2 regions of the Venatoribacter cucullus genome follow, and region 1 is predicted to be linked to the other one. Evidence: riboswitches for the same ligand, from Rfam matches in the RefSeq annotation. Region 1 holds a riboswitch; the other holds the start of a gene.

The links. A riboswitch is a leader RNA that binds a small molecule or an ion and turns the genes downstream of it on or off. The one in region 1 is predicted to bind thiamine pyrophosphate.
Region 2: another riboswitch for thiamine pyrophosphate. It lies ahead of thiC (phosphomethylpyrimidine synthase ThiC); the one in region 1 lies ahead of GJQ55_RS12830 (TonB-dependent receptor).

The regions. Positions count from the first base shown of each region.
Region 1 is NZ_CP046056.1:2,711,257-2,718,348, forward strand. It holds gene recG (ATP-dependent DNA helicase RecG) at 1-1,768, shown strand, start outside; gene GJQ55_RS12815 (HDOD domain-containing protein) at 1,842-3,236, shown strand; gene GJQ55_RS12820 (TetR/AcrR family transcriptional regulator) at 3,455-4,081, shown strand; gene htpX (protease HtpX) at 4,088-4,975, opposite strand; TPP riboswitch at 5,143-5,281, shown strand; gene GJQ55_RS12830 (TonB-dependent receptor) at 5,405-7,092, shown strand, end outside.
Region 2 is NZ_CP046056.1:1,768,575-1,775,666, reverse strand. It holds gene GJQ55_RS08470 (histidine kinase) at 1-325, opposite strand, end outside; gene GJQ55_RS08465 (response regulator) at 327-701, opposite strand; gene GJQ55_RS08460 (acyl-CoA thioesterase) at 790-1,593, opposite strand; gene GJQ55_RS08455 (PaaI family thioesterase) at 1,869-2,357, shown strand; gene GJQ55_RS08450 (PaaI family thioesterase) at 2,354-2,788, shown strand; TPP riboswitch at 2,864-2,994, shown strand; gene thiC (phosphomethylpyrimidine synthase ThiC) at 3,109-4,992, shown strand; gene GJQ55_RS08440 (FAD-dependent oxidoreductase) at 4,989-6,113, shown strand; gene thiS (sulfur carrier protein ThiS) at 6,104-6,328, shown strand; gene GJQ55_RS08430 (thiazole synthase) at 6,330-7,092, shown strand, end outside.

The DNA.
Region 1 (7,092 bases):
CTGCTACGGCGAACCGCGCCGCGGCGCCAGCGGGCTGGAGCTCTATCATCCGGAATACAGCATTATTGACGAAGGGCTGGATGCCGACCTCGAACCCAGCCTCACGCCGGTGTACCCGGCCACCGACGGCATCAGTCAGCAACGCTTGCGGCTGCTGCACGAACAGGCACTCACGCTGCTGGCCGCTGACCAGGTCGAACTGACCGATCTGCTGCCGCCACAATGGCTGCAACAGTGGCGGCTGCCTACGTTAAAAGACGCGCTGCTGTTTCTGCATAACCCGCCCCGCGATACCCGGCTGGAACTGATGGAAAGTGGTCAGCATCCGGCCCAGCGGCGGCTGATTCTGGAAGAGCTGCTTGCGCATCAGTTGTCGCTGCACAAATTACGCGCCCAGGTACAGGCCGATGCCGCGCCGGCCATTCACAGCGCCAAACAGCTGCAACAAGCTCTGCTGGCCAATCTGCCCTTCACGCCCACCAACGCACAGAGCCGGGTAGTGGCGGAAATTGAACAGGACCTGCAGCAACCCTACCCCATGCTGCGGCTGGTGCAGGGCGATGTCGGCTCCGGCAAAACCTTAGTGGCGGCACTGGCGGCCTGTGATGCACTGGAAGCCGGCCATCAGGTGGCGCTGATGGCCCCCACCGAAATTCTGGCCGAGCAACATTTCAATAACCTCAGCGGCTGGTTTAACCCACTCGGGGTGCAGGTCGGCTGGCTGGCCGGCAAAGTAAAAGGCAAGGCCCGCACACAGGCACTGGCGGATATTGCCGCCGGCAGCGCACAACTGGTGGTCGGCACCCACGCGCTGTTTCAGGACGAGGTGCACTTTGCCCGACTGGGGTTGGTGATTATCGACGAACAGCATCGCTTCGGTGTGCACCAGCGCCTCGCCCTGCGCGAAAAAGGCGCGCACCGTAATCTGGCACCGCATCAGCTAATCATGACCGCCACGCCCATTCCGCGTACCCTGGCCATGAGCGCTTACGCCGATCTGGACACTTCGGTGATTGATGAATTACCGCCTGGCCGCAGCCCCATTACCACGGTGGCCATTTCTGACCAGCGCCGTCACGAAGTTATTGAGCGGGTTAACCGCGCCTGTGCCCGGCCAGAACAAGGCGGCGAAAACGCCCAGGCCTATTGGGTCTGCACCCTGATTGAAGAAAGCGAAGCGCTGCAATGTCAGGCCGCCGAAAATACCGCGCAGGAACTCACCGCCGCGCTGCCGCATCTGCGCGTCGGGTTGGTGCATGGCCGCATGAAAGCCGCAGAAAAAGCCGACGTGATGGCGCGCTTCAAAGCGCACGAGCTGGATTTACTGGTCGCCACCACGGTCATTGAAGTGGGCGTGGATGTGCCCAACGCCAGCCTGATGATCATCGAAAACCCCGAGCGCCTCGGGCTGGCTCAGCTGCACCAATTGCGTGGCCGGGTAGGACGCGGCGCGGCCAAAAGCCATTGTGTGCTGCTGTACAAGTCGCCGCTGTCCTTCACCAGCAAACAACGGCTGCAGGTGCTACGCGACAGCCAGGATGGTTTTTACATCGCCGAGCAGGACCTGGCCATTCGTGGCCCGGGCGAATTACTGGGCACCCGCCAGACCGGGCTGCAGATGCTGCGCGTGGCCGATCTGCAGCGCGATGGCGAGCTGCTGCCGCAGGTGCGCGATATGGCGCAGCAGCTGTGGACGCAGCATCCGCACACGGTCGAACCCCTGATTCAGCGCTGGCTGGGTGACGCCGAACGCTTTGCCAGTGTGTGATGTAAATCTGCGCAAGCCGCTGTCGCATACGGCTATAATCGGCCCACCTGAATAAATGCAAATGGATGTCACCATGGCCATTCCCGCCACCGTACTGAAAGTGCTGGATGACTGGCACATCAACTATCAACTGACCGACGATCAGGAACTGTTCCAGCTTATGCAGAGTAATCCTCCGGCCTCCTATTCCGCCAAGGTCGCCAACGTCGTCTTTCTGAAAGACACCATCGGCCAGGTGCAGGTGGTTATTCCCGGTAACCGGCTGCTGGATCTGAACCAGCTGGCGCATCAGCTGGGGCGGCAGTTCACCGCGCTGTCCGGAGCGGAGCTGGAAAAACTGAAGCGTCAGCACGGCCTGACGGCGTTTCCGGCACTGCCACAGGTAACCGGCATTGAAAGCCTGATCGACAGTCACCTGCTGGAGCAGGAAGAGCTGTTTATTGTGTCTGGTGGTGGTGAAGAATGGCTGAAACTGCCGATGGAGCAGTTCCGCACCTTAATTACCCGCTCCCGCATCGGTGACTACACCGCCACGCTGCACACCGACATTCATTATCAGGACGCCCATCAGGATCTGGATGATGTGCACGCCGCGCTGAAGCAGTTCACCCCGCTGCGCATCAGACAACGCCTGAACGAAACGCTGGATTTACCGCCGCTGCCGGAAACGGCCCGCCGGATTATTGAACTGCGGATCGATCCCAACGCCGATACCACCTCGCTGGCACAGGTGATCGAGCTGGACCCGGGTATGTCCGCCCAGGTCATGAGCTGGGCCCGCTCGCCCTATTACGGCACCCGCACCGAAATCAAAAGCATTGAAGAAGCCGTGATCCGGGTACTGGGGTTTGATCTGACCATCAACCTGGCACTGGGGTTATCGCTGGGCCGCAGTTTGTCGGTACCGAAAGAAGGCCCTCACGGTTACGCCCCTTACTGGCAGCAATCGGTGGTCACCGCCAGCCTGTGTGCCGAACTGGTACGGCAGATTCCCACCCGCCTGCGTCCGAATCAGAGTCTGGCGTATCTCTGTGGCCTGCTGCATAACTTCGGCTATCTGGTGCTGGGGCATGTATTCCCACCGCAATTTACGCTGGTAAACCGCCATATTGAAGCCAACCCACACGTTAACCGCATGTATGTGGAACGGCACCTGCTGGGGCTGACCCGGGAACAGATTTCTGCCTGCCTGCTGCAACAATGGCGGATGCCGGACGAACTGATCGCCGCGGTGCGTCAGCAGCACAATCCGTTTTATGAAGGCGAGCACGCCGAATACGCGCGCCTGCTCTACATTGCCACGCGCAGCCTGCGCCGGCATGGATTTGGGGATGGCCCGTCCGAGCAAACAGAAGACTATCTGCTGGATACGCTGGGTCTGACCGCCGACAAGGTAGAGGAAGCCACCACCAACCTGATCGCCCGCATGGACGATCTGCAGGTACTGGTGCAGATGCTGAATCGTTAACCGCTGTCTGCCGCGCAGCAGAACAACCTGTTGCGCCGCCGGCGTACTGCCGGGGCTGCATGCGCTGTGCTAGAATCGCCGCTCTTTCCGCCGGGGTAACCAGCCCCGGCTGCCAACAAACCGCCCCTGAGGCGGTGTCATAAGAAACTGTCTGCAGGTCACCTTAACCCCCATCCACTGCATGTGGCGGGCCCCGTATTGCCGGTGAGGAGCGAACCATGACACAACCCGGTTTAACCCCGGCGCAGCGCCGTATTTATCGCGCCGCGCTGTATTTGTTTGCCGAAAAAGGCGTTACCCAGGTCAGCGTGCGGGAACTGGCCGAACAGGCCGGCGTGGCCCGCGGCACGGTGTACAACCATGTAGATTCGGTTGAAACCCTGTTCGAGCAGGTGTCCGAAGCCCTGACCCGGGAAATGAACCAGCGCATTGTGCAAAGCTTCCGCCACTGTCACGACAGCGACAGCCGGCTGGCCACCGCTATCCGCCTGTACATTAAACGCGCCCATGAAGAACCGGCCTGGGGACAATTTATCAGCCGCTTTGGCTTTACCAGCCCAGCGTTACGCCGGTTGGGTGCCGGAGCGCCGGTGCAGCTGTTGCTGGACGGCATTCAGCGCGGCCATTATCAGGTGCGCACCGATCAGCTGTCGGGCGTTATCACCATGATCGGCAGCTCGGTGCTGGGGGCGATTTATCTGGTGCGGCAAGGGCTGCGTACCTGGCGCGATGCCGGCAGCGATTGTGCAGAGCTGGTATTGCGCTCGCTGGGCGTCGCGCCGGAACGGGCGCAACAACTGGCGCAGGGAGAATTGCCAGCGCTGCCGGAGCCGCGCTGGCAATAACCTTACTTAACGGCTGTAACGCTCACGCAGCGCCTGAATACGACGCTCCAGCGGCGGGTGGGTGGAGAACAGCGCCGAGAATTTACCCTCACCGCCAATACCGAAAGCCACCAGCTCACCGTTCAGCTCACTGGGCTGATCGTAGGTTTGCTGCAGAGCCGCCAGCGCACTGATCATAGCGGCCGGGCTGACCAGCTCGGCACCGGCCTGATCGGCACGGAACTCACGGCGACGGCTGAACCAGGCGACGATGGTGGACGCCAGAATGCCCAGCACAATTTCCGCCGCAATGGTCGCTACATAGAAGGCAATACCGGGGCTGTCGCTTTCGTTTTTCAGAATGGCGCGGTCAACAAAGTTACCGATGATACGGGCGAAGAACATCACAAAGGCGTTTACCACGCCCTGAATCAGGGTCAGGGTAATCATATCGCCGTTGGCGACGTGGCCGATTTCATGGCCCAGTACCGCCTTCACCTGATCTTTATCCATACGCTGCAGCAAGCCGGTCGACACGGCGACCAGCGCGTTATTGCGGTTCCAGCCGGTGGCAAACGCGTTGGGCGATGCCGAGCTGAAAATACCCACTTCCGGCATACCGATACCGGCCTTTTCCGACAGTTCTTTTACCGTGCTTAACAGCCATTGCTCACCGGCATTATGCGGGCGGTCGATGATCTGCACGTTCATGGATTTCTTCGCCATCCACTTGGACAGGAACAGCGACACCAGCGAGCCGGCCATACCGAACACCAGACAGAACACCATCAGATTGGCCATATCCAGCTGGCCGCCCTGGGCGTGATAACTGCCCACGCCCAGCAGCGACAGCGTAATACTGGCCACCAGCACCACCGCCAGGTTAGTGGCCAGGAATAAAATAATCCGCATCATCTGCGTTACCTCGTTTGTGTGATTCAGGAGTGGGTTTTTTGCCCATTTTTCTGAGTGCAAGAATGGTGATTTTTACGCCATTTTCAAGCGCTTTTATTGTCAGGAAGGGTAATTCCTGCTGCCACTTTCGGCGTGGGTTTCCTTCACCGCAAAAAAGCGTATTATGGCCGCGTCCCAGGGGGTGGCCGGTGCTGTTAAACCCGGCCTGAGATACCAGAGTTGCTGTCGGCCGAATGGCCGCACAACGGTGAACCCCTAGAACCTGATCCGGTTAGTACCGGCGTAGGAATGGGGGCGCAGTCCGGCTGTTATTCCGCGCACAATGCTGCCGAAAAACCGCTGGCTGGGCATCACAATCGAGAGGCGGCGCAGTCCGCCCCTACGCACGTAACCGGGTTTTTCTTTAGTATTTTTTAAGGATTAACCCCAATGAAAAAAACCTCTGCCGCCTTGCTGGCACTGCTCACACCACTGGCCACCCATGCCGCTGACGCCGTCAATCTGGGCACTCAGACCGTAACCGCCGACTTCCGCAACACCGATGTGCAGCAACTGCCCGAAGCCGTTACCGTGGTGGACCGTGAGCAGATCGAAGCCCGTTCGGCCGAGCATCTGGAACAGATTTTAAGCTTTGCTCCCAACGTGAACTTTTCTTCCGGTTCCTCGCGTGGCCGTTATTACCAGATCCGTGGCATTGGTGAACGCAGCCAGTTTATCGACCCGGTGAACCCGTCGGTGGGTTTGCTGATTGATGGCATCGACATGACCGGCCTCGGTGCCGCCGCCACCTTATTCGATGTGCAGCAGGTGGAAATTCTGCGCGGCCCGCAAGGCACCCGCTTTGGTGCCAACGCCCTGGCCGGCATGATCAACATTACCACCGCCGCGCCCACCACAGAGACCGAAGGCTATGTGCGCGGCAAGTTGGGTAATTACAACAGCTACGGCCTCGGCGGTGCCTTATCAGGCAGCCTCAGCCATAACCTGCAGGGCCGCATTGCGGTGCAGGGTTTTCAGTCCGACGGCTACATGGATAACGCGTTCCTGAACCGCGATGACACCCAGAACATCGACGAACAGCTAGTGCGCGCCAAACTGGCCTGGCAACCCGATGCCCTGACCGACATCGGCCTGACCTACCTGTACGCCAATATTAACAACGGTTACGACGCCTTTACCGTGGATAATTCCCGTACCTCGCTGGCCGACGAACCGGGAAAAGACACCCAGGAAACCCATGCCTTAGCGCTCAATTTACAACGCCGGCTGAACAACGCCGTAACGCTGGAAACCACCGTTACCGGCAGCCGCAATGATGCGCTGTACAGCTATGATGATGACTGGGTAAACCCGGGGTATGGCGAACTCTGGGGCGCTGGTTTCGATGAATATCAGCGTGAATTCCGCCGTCACAGCCTGGATGTGCGGTTACTCTCCGGCACTGACGGTCGCCTGTTTAACAACAGCACCGACTGGGCCGTTGGCGCCTATCTGCTGCAACGCGAAGAAGATCTGCAGCGTAACTACAGCTGGGACCCGGCACCTTACCTCAGCGACCTGAACACCGATTCCGTTTCGGTTTACGCCGAACTGCAAACCCAGTTCAGCGCCACTACACGGGTTATTTACGGCATCCGTGCCGAGCAATGGCAAAACGATTTTACCGATAATGCCAACGCGCTGAATCCGGCCGACAATAACATTGCCGAAAATACCGATGAGACGCTGTACGGTGGAAAATTGGTGCTGGAACATCAGCTGCACACCGATCATCTGCTGTATGGCTCCGTCGCGCGCGGCTACAAAGCCGGCGGCATTAATACCGACCCGGATATCAGCGCCGCCCGCCGCACCTTCGATGCGGAATACAACAATACTGCCGAGCTGGGGCTGAAATCGTCCCTGCAGGACGATCGTCTGCAAACCCGCCTGGCACTGTTTTATATTCAGCGCAAAGACCAGCAGGTTAAAAGCTCTTACCCCATTCCGAACTCCAGCAACTTTATGGACTATCTGGCCAACGCCGCCGAAGGCCGTAATTACGGTCTGGAACTGGAAAGTAACTGGCAACTGAGCAACCGCCTGCACTGGGAACTGAGTTACGGTTATCTGAATAC
Region 2 (7,092 bases), 940 kb from region 1:
AGGGGCTGCGCTGGCCCTGGTAATTCAGTAAGGCGGCCAGGTCCTGCACGCTGGTGTCGTTGAAAATAAGCAGGGCTTCACCGGCAATACCGGAGCCGATAAAACCCTGACAAACAGCCGATAAGCCTTCATCGTTGCGCGCTTCCTGCAGCGCCATGTGCAAGTCGCTGGCTTCAATTAAATTGACCCGGGGGATGGGTAATTCCACGTACACATCCAGCAGCCGCGCCAGCCGGTCGGCGGCTTGTCCCATGGCGACGTTGGCAATTTCCTGATAACAGTCGCACTGGGCTTCGTTCAGGGTAACAGTAGCAGTTGGTGTCATATCAGACTCCCGCCAGCAGGCCGAACTCGAGGAGTACGGCGCGGGCTTTGTCCGCATCGATGGGTTTTTTGATAAAGGCCATGGCGCCCAGTTTTTTTACCCGGTCCTGAGCGTCCGGCTGAATATCACCGGATACCACAATCACCATGGCGGGCAGGTCTTCCCGGCGAATGGTTTCCAGCACCCCGTAGCCATCGATACCGGGCATGGTGAGGTCAAGGAATACTACATCGCCATAACCGGCGCGGATAATTTCCAGCGCTTCGTGGCCGTCGGCGGCGTGCAGAATTTGTTTGTCCCACTCTTCCGGTAAGGCTCTGGCCATTTGTTTGCGGGCAAAACCGGAATCGTCACAAATCAGAACTCGGGTGGTCATGGTCAGCCATCAGAATGTTTGGGTTAGGGTTAAGTTGTAGCTGCCGGCAGCCTGTTGAGCAAATTAACAGCAGTTTGGGCTTCTGGGTTCAGCGCTTGTCGTACACCGCCACTAATTGCCGGCTGAGGGCCAGCAAGGTGCCGTCGGCACTGAAGATCCGCGCTTCGGTGTGGCCATAGCCATGATGCGCCTGACGAATTTCCGCCTCGTACCAGAGCCAGGCATCGGCGGCCAGTGGCTGGGCTAATAAGTGCAGCGGGCTGACCAGTTCAACACTCCAGGTGATGCTGGCGCAAGGTGCCGGCTGACGTAACTTCTGCAGTAATACCGGCGGCCAGGCATCAATTAAGGCCACCAGGTGGGCATTGGTTAAGGGCGCGGAACCATCACTGAAACGCATCCAGCCGTGCAGGTGGTTATCCGCACTGCCACTGAACGGCAGGCCGCCGGCGACGTAAGTGAAATCGATATGGCGGGTAAACTCCGGCGTAACGCCTTTAATGTACGGCAGGGCGGTGCCGCTGCCCGGCTTACCCAGCGGCTGTAATGGGTAAGCCACTTCAACAGCCGATACCCGCTCGCGGCCATAGCAAGCGTTCAGCAGGGTGACCGGCTCATCGTTCTGGATGGCTTCCGCCTGATAAAGGGCCACCGATTTACCCACCCGGCGGGGCTGGGATTGCAGGGTAAAGGGCACGCCGGTCTGCAGTGGCCCGCAGAAGCTGATGCTGAGTGAGCGCAGAATCTGCTCCGCTGAGGCCTGTTGTTCAACCTGCGCCAGTAATAACGCTGCTGACAAACCGCCAAAGGTGGTGCGACCCTGGCCCCAGCTCGGATCGATGCTCAGTTCCTGGTTATGCAGCGCCTGCTGCAGGTAATCATCAAAATTCATAATGTGGTCCGGTTTTTCATTATCCTGCTGGTCAGCCGCTACGTTATCATGATGCGCATAACCAGCGGCAGGCCGGTTTTGCCAAGGGCCGGTGTTGCTGGCATAAAATTCCGGTCTTATGGGCATTGCTGAGCATTAATGTCAATTATGGGCGGCGATGTGGCCATTGCGCCCGGGTTTGCTTCAGGTATAACGGCGGCCCGGTTGCTGTGGCAGCCACAGAAGTAAACCGACTGGTAAGCAATAACAGGCGAGCAATAACAGGTGAGAAACTCATGACGTTATCCGTAAAAACCCGGGCTGAGCGCTTTCTGGCGACCTTGCGTCATTGCCAGCTGCTGGGGCTGACGGTAGAAAAAGCCGAAGAAAATTTGCTGGTAATGCGTCTGCCTTACAGCGACAAAATTGTTGGTAACCCCTTAACCGGTACCGTACATGGTGGCAGTCTGACCACCTTAATGGATACCGCCTGCGGTACCGCGGTATTTTCCAGCCTGCCCGGTTTTGAACTGTGCCCGACGCTGGATCTGCGTATGGATTATATGACCGCGGCCGAACCGGGGAAGAACCTGTTGGCCGAAGCGCGGGTGGTGCGCATTACCCCGAATGTGGTGTTTACCGAATGCCGGGTGACGCAGGAAAGCGATGGTGATCTGATTGCCAAATGTGCCGCAGCGTTTATGCGCATTGGCCCGGAAATGACGCCGCCGGAATTCCGTGCCGCCATTGAACAGGGTGACGTTTTTAAAGGAGCAGCGCTGTGAGTTTTGAACAGATTATTCAGCAGGCGCAGCAGAGTGGTGATTTTAAACCCCTGGTGGCCAGCATTCCCTATGCACAATTAATTGGCCTGGAGTTTCAGCGCTTTGGCCATGATGTGTTATTCACGCTGCCGAAAAACCCCGACAATATCGGTAACCCGATTTTGCCGGCCATTCATGGCGGCGTGATCGGTGGCTTTATGGAACTGTCGGCTTCCCTGCATCTGATGATGACCATGGACACCGGCGCACTGCCGAAAATGATCGACTTTTCGCTGGATTATCTGCGCGCCGGCCGCCATCAGGACACCTTTGCTGAATGTCAGGTGTGGCGCCAGGGTTCGCGGGTGGCCAACGTCGCCATTACCGCCTGGCAAACCGATCGCACCAGTCCTATTGCCACCGCCCGGGCGCATTTTCTGCTGGCCCGTTAATTTTTCGGTTAATGCTTTATTCAAATCTTCTGTGGCCGGGCTTGTTCCCGGCTTTTTTCCGTCTTAGACTGAGTGCCGTTTCTGTCGGGGTGCGTCAGGTGATTATGTTCTGCATAACACCAAGTCGCTGAGATCGCATTGATTATGCGGATCCCGTTGAACCTGATCTGGTTAGTGCCAGCGTAGGGAACAGAAAGGCGGGATTCTCTGCGTCAGCTGTCCGGCTGTGCTGGTTCTGCCTCCTCGTTTTTTCTCCGCTGCCTGCCGTGTTTTTTTCTCCCTGTCGATTGCACCGACAGGACTGCAAAAAGGTACTGAGCATGGGCAAACAACAAAACAGCCACGCCTTGCGTAATTCGCTTTCTGTCACTGAATTATCCCGACAACCCTTTCCGGGGTCGGAAAAAATACACATTCCGGGCAGCCGGCCTGATTTGCAGGTGGCACTGCGTGAAATTCATCTGACGCCGACCCGGCTGGCCAGTGGCGGCGAAGAAATTAATCCGCCACTGCGGGTCTACGATACTTCTGGCCCCTATACCGATCCGGCCGTGCAGATTGATGTGCGTAAGGGCTTACCGGCGTTGCGTCAAAACTGGATTGCCGAACGGGGTGACAGCGAAGCATTGCCGGCGTTCAGTTCCGCTTACGCCCGGCTTCGGGAAATGAATCTGACGCTGGAACCCCTGCGGTTCGATTTAAAGCGCAAGCCGCGCCGGGCGCTACCCGGTAAAAACGTCAGCCAGCTGTGGTATGCCCGTCAGGGGATTATTACGCCGGAAATGGAGTACGTGGCGATCCGCGAAAATCTGGCATTGAGCAGGGCGCAACTGGACGAAGCACAGAAACATCAGCATCCCGGGCTTAGCTTTGGCGCGTCGATTCCAGCGGAAATTACCCCGGAATTTGTACGCAGTGAAATTGCCCGGGGGCGGGCGGTTATCCCTTGTAATATTAATCATCCGGAAACCGAGCCAATGATTATCGGGCGTAATTTCCGTACCAAGGTGAACGCCAATATCGGTAACTCGGCCGTGACGTCTTCCATCGAGGAAGAAGTTGAGAAAATGGTGTGGGCCACTCGTTGGGGGGCCGATACTGTGATGGATCTCTCCACTGGCGACAATATTCACGAAACGCGTGAATGGATTATCCGCAACTCACCGGTACCGATCGGCACTGTGCCGCTGTATCAGGCGCTGGAAAAATGCAATGGCGTGGCCGAAGACCTGACCTGGGAAATTTATCGCGACACCTTAATCGAACAGGCTGAGCAGGGTGTGGATTATTTCACCATTCACGCCGGTGTTCGTCTGGCCTATATTCCGCTGACCGCCAACCGGGTGACGGGTATTGTCAGCCGGGGTGGTTCGATCATGGCGAAATGGTGTCTGGCGCATCATAAAGAAAATTTTCTTTACACCCATTTCGACGACATCTGCAAAATTATGCAAGCCTACGATGTGTGCTTTTCGCTCGGCGATGGGTTGCGTCCGGGGTCCATTGCCGATGCCAACGATGCCGCTCAGTTTGCCGAATTAAAAACCCTCGGCGAGTTAACCAGAATTGCCTGGCAGCACGATGTGCAGACCTTTATTGAAGGGCCGGGCCATGTGCCGATGCATTTGATCAAGGAGAATATGGAACGGCAGCTGGAGCATTGTGCCGAAGCGCCGTTTTATACGCTGGGGCCTTTAACCACGGATATTGCACCGGGTTACGATCACATTACCTCAGGTATCGGCGCGGCATTAATAGGCTGGTACGGCTGCGCCATGCTCTGCTATGTCACCCCCAAAGAGCATCTGGGGCTGCCCAATAAAGACGACGTAAAACAGGGATTAATGGCCTACAAAATTGCTGCCCATGCCGCCGATTTAGCCAAAGGCCATCCGGCGGCGCAGCTGCACGACAATGCCATGTCGAAAGCGCGGTTCGAATTCCGTTGGCAGGATCAGTTTAATCTGGCCCTCGACCCGGATACCGCCCGCGCTTACCACGACGAAACCCTGCCGAAAGAAGGCCATAAACTGGCGCATTTCTGTTCGATGTGCGGGCCGAAATTCTGCTCCATGAAAATTTCGCAGGAAGTGCGCGATGTTGCCGCTGCGCAGGCCGCTCAGGAAACCCGGCAGGCGCTGCAGGAAAAAGCCGCCGAATTCCGCGCCCAGGGCAGCCAGTTGTACCGGGAGGCTGAAGTATGACGCCACACCCAATCCACTGGCATATTGCCGGTGCCGGTTTATTGGGCAGCTTGTTGGCGTGGCGTCTGGCCCGGCAGGGCATGCCCGTCAGTGTCTACGAACAGGCATCCGCTGAGTCTCCGCAAGCCGCAGCCTGGACGGCTGCCGGTATGGTTGCGCCCTGGTCGGAAGCACCGCTGTGCCATTCGCAGGTGTTTCAGCAGGGCTTACAGTCGCTGGCGTTATGGCCGGCATTGCTGGAAGAGCTGGCGCAGGATACCGGCATCCGGGTGGCTTATGGCCAGAGCGGCAGTGTGCTGGTGGCGCATCCGGCGGACAAGGGCGAGTTGCTGCAGTTTGGCCGTTCTTTGCGTCAGCACGGCGGTTGGCCTGGTGGCCGTACTGACAGTGTGCAGCCGTTACAGGTGGGTGAACTGCAGGCTTTGGAACCGGCCCTGAATCCGCAACTGCTGGCCGGCTTCTGGCTGCCGCAGGAGGCGCACATCGATAACCGCGCCTTATTGGTGGTGCTGCAACAGGCCGCACAACAGGCGGGCGCTGTGTTTCATTTCAATCATCCGGTGGCCACGTTGCCGGTCGGACAGGCCCGGCCGCAGGATATCTGGCTCGACTGTCGCGGTACGGGCGCACGGTCGGATATGCCGGCGCTGCGCGCGGTGCGCGGCGAGGTGCTGTGGCTGGACAGCGCCGAGGTAAACCTCAGCCGCCCGGTGCGGTTGTTGCACCCGCGCTATCACCTGTATCTGGTGCCGAAGGGACAGGTCGATGGCCGTTACCGCTACGTGCTGGGCGCAACGGAAATTGACAGCGATGACCGCTCGCCGGTGAGTGTGCGTTCGGCGCTGGAGCTACTGAGTGCCGCCTACAGTCTGTGCCCGGCGCTGGCCGAGGCCCGTATTCTCAGCTTCGAGGTCAATTGCCGCCCGGCGCTGCCCGACCACCAACCCTGCATTGTGCCGCTGGCCGGGCAGGGGCTACGCATTAACGGCCTGTTCCGTCATGGCTATTTGCTGGCGCCGGCCGTGCTGCAGCAACTGCAGACGGAGTTTGATTTACCCCTGCAAGTACCCGTGTCAGAAGCGGCGCCACGGTGCCGTACGGAGGCCTCCCCATGCGTTTAATTATTAATGGTGAGCCTTATGAATGCCGGGTTTACCCGGGCTCGCTGCTGGCACTGCTGCAGCAGCTGGGTTTTTTGTCGGATGATGCCACGGCGTTTTCCATGCGCTTTGTGGTGGCCCTCAATCAACACATTATCAGTTCCAGCCGCTATGCCAGTACGGCGCTGCAGGAAGACGACTGCATTGATGTGCTCAGCGTGATTACCGGAGGCTGATATGAGCAATGCATTGGTGATTGCCGGTGAAACCATTGGCAGCCGCTTGTGGCTGGGCTCGTCGCTGTACCCTTCGCCGCAGGTGATGAGTGAGGCATTGCAGGCCGCACAACCGGGGTTTGTGACCTTGTCGTTGCGCCGTCAGAGTGCCGCGCAGGTACAGCAACAACAGCAGCCGGACAGCCACTGGAGTTTGCTGCAGAGCTACGTGCGTGACAGTGGGGCGCGCTTATTGCCGAATACCGCCGGTTGTTATACGGCGCGCGAAGCGATTTTGCTGGCCCAAATGGCGCGGGAATTATTCGCCACCGACTGGATCAAGCTGGAAGTCATCGGTGATGACTACAGCCTGCAGCCGCATCCGCTGCAACTGGTGGAAGCGGCGCGCGAGCTGATTGCACAGGGCTTTAAGGTGCTGCCCTATTGCACCGATGATCTGGTGTTATGCCGCACCTTGCTGGAGCTGGGCTGTCCGGCGGTGATGCCCTGGGCCGCGCCGATCGGTACCGGCAAAGGCCTGCTGAATCCCTGGCAACTGCAGACCCTGCGCGAGCGGCTGCCGGATGCGGTGCTGGTGATTGATGCCGGACTCGGCAAACCCTCGCAAGCCATGGCGGCTCTGGAAATGGGCTTTGATGCCGTGTTGCTGAACACCGCCGTGGCACGGTCGCAGCAACCGGTGGCCATGGCGGCGGCGTTCCGTCAGGCGGTGGATGGAGGCCGGCAGGCCTATCGGGCCGGACTGATGTGCGAACAACAACAGG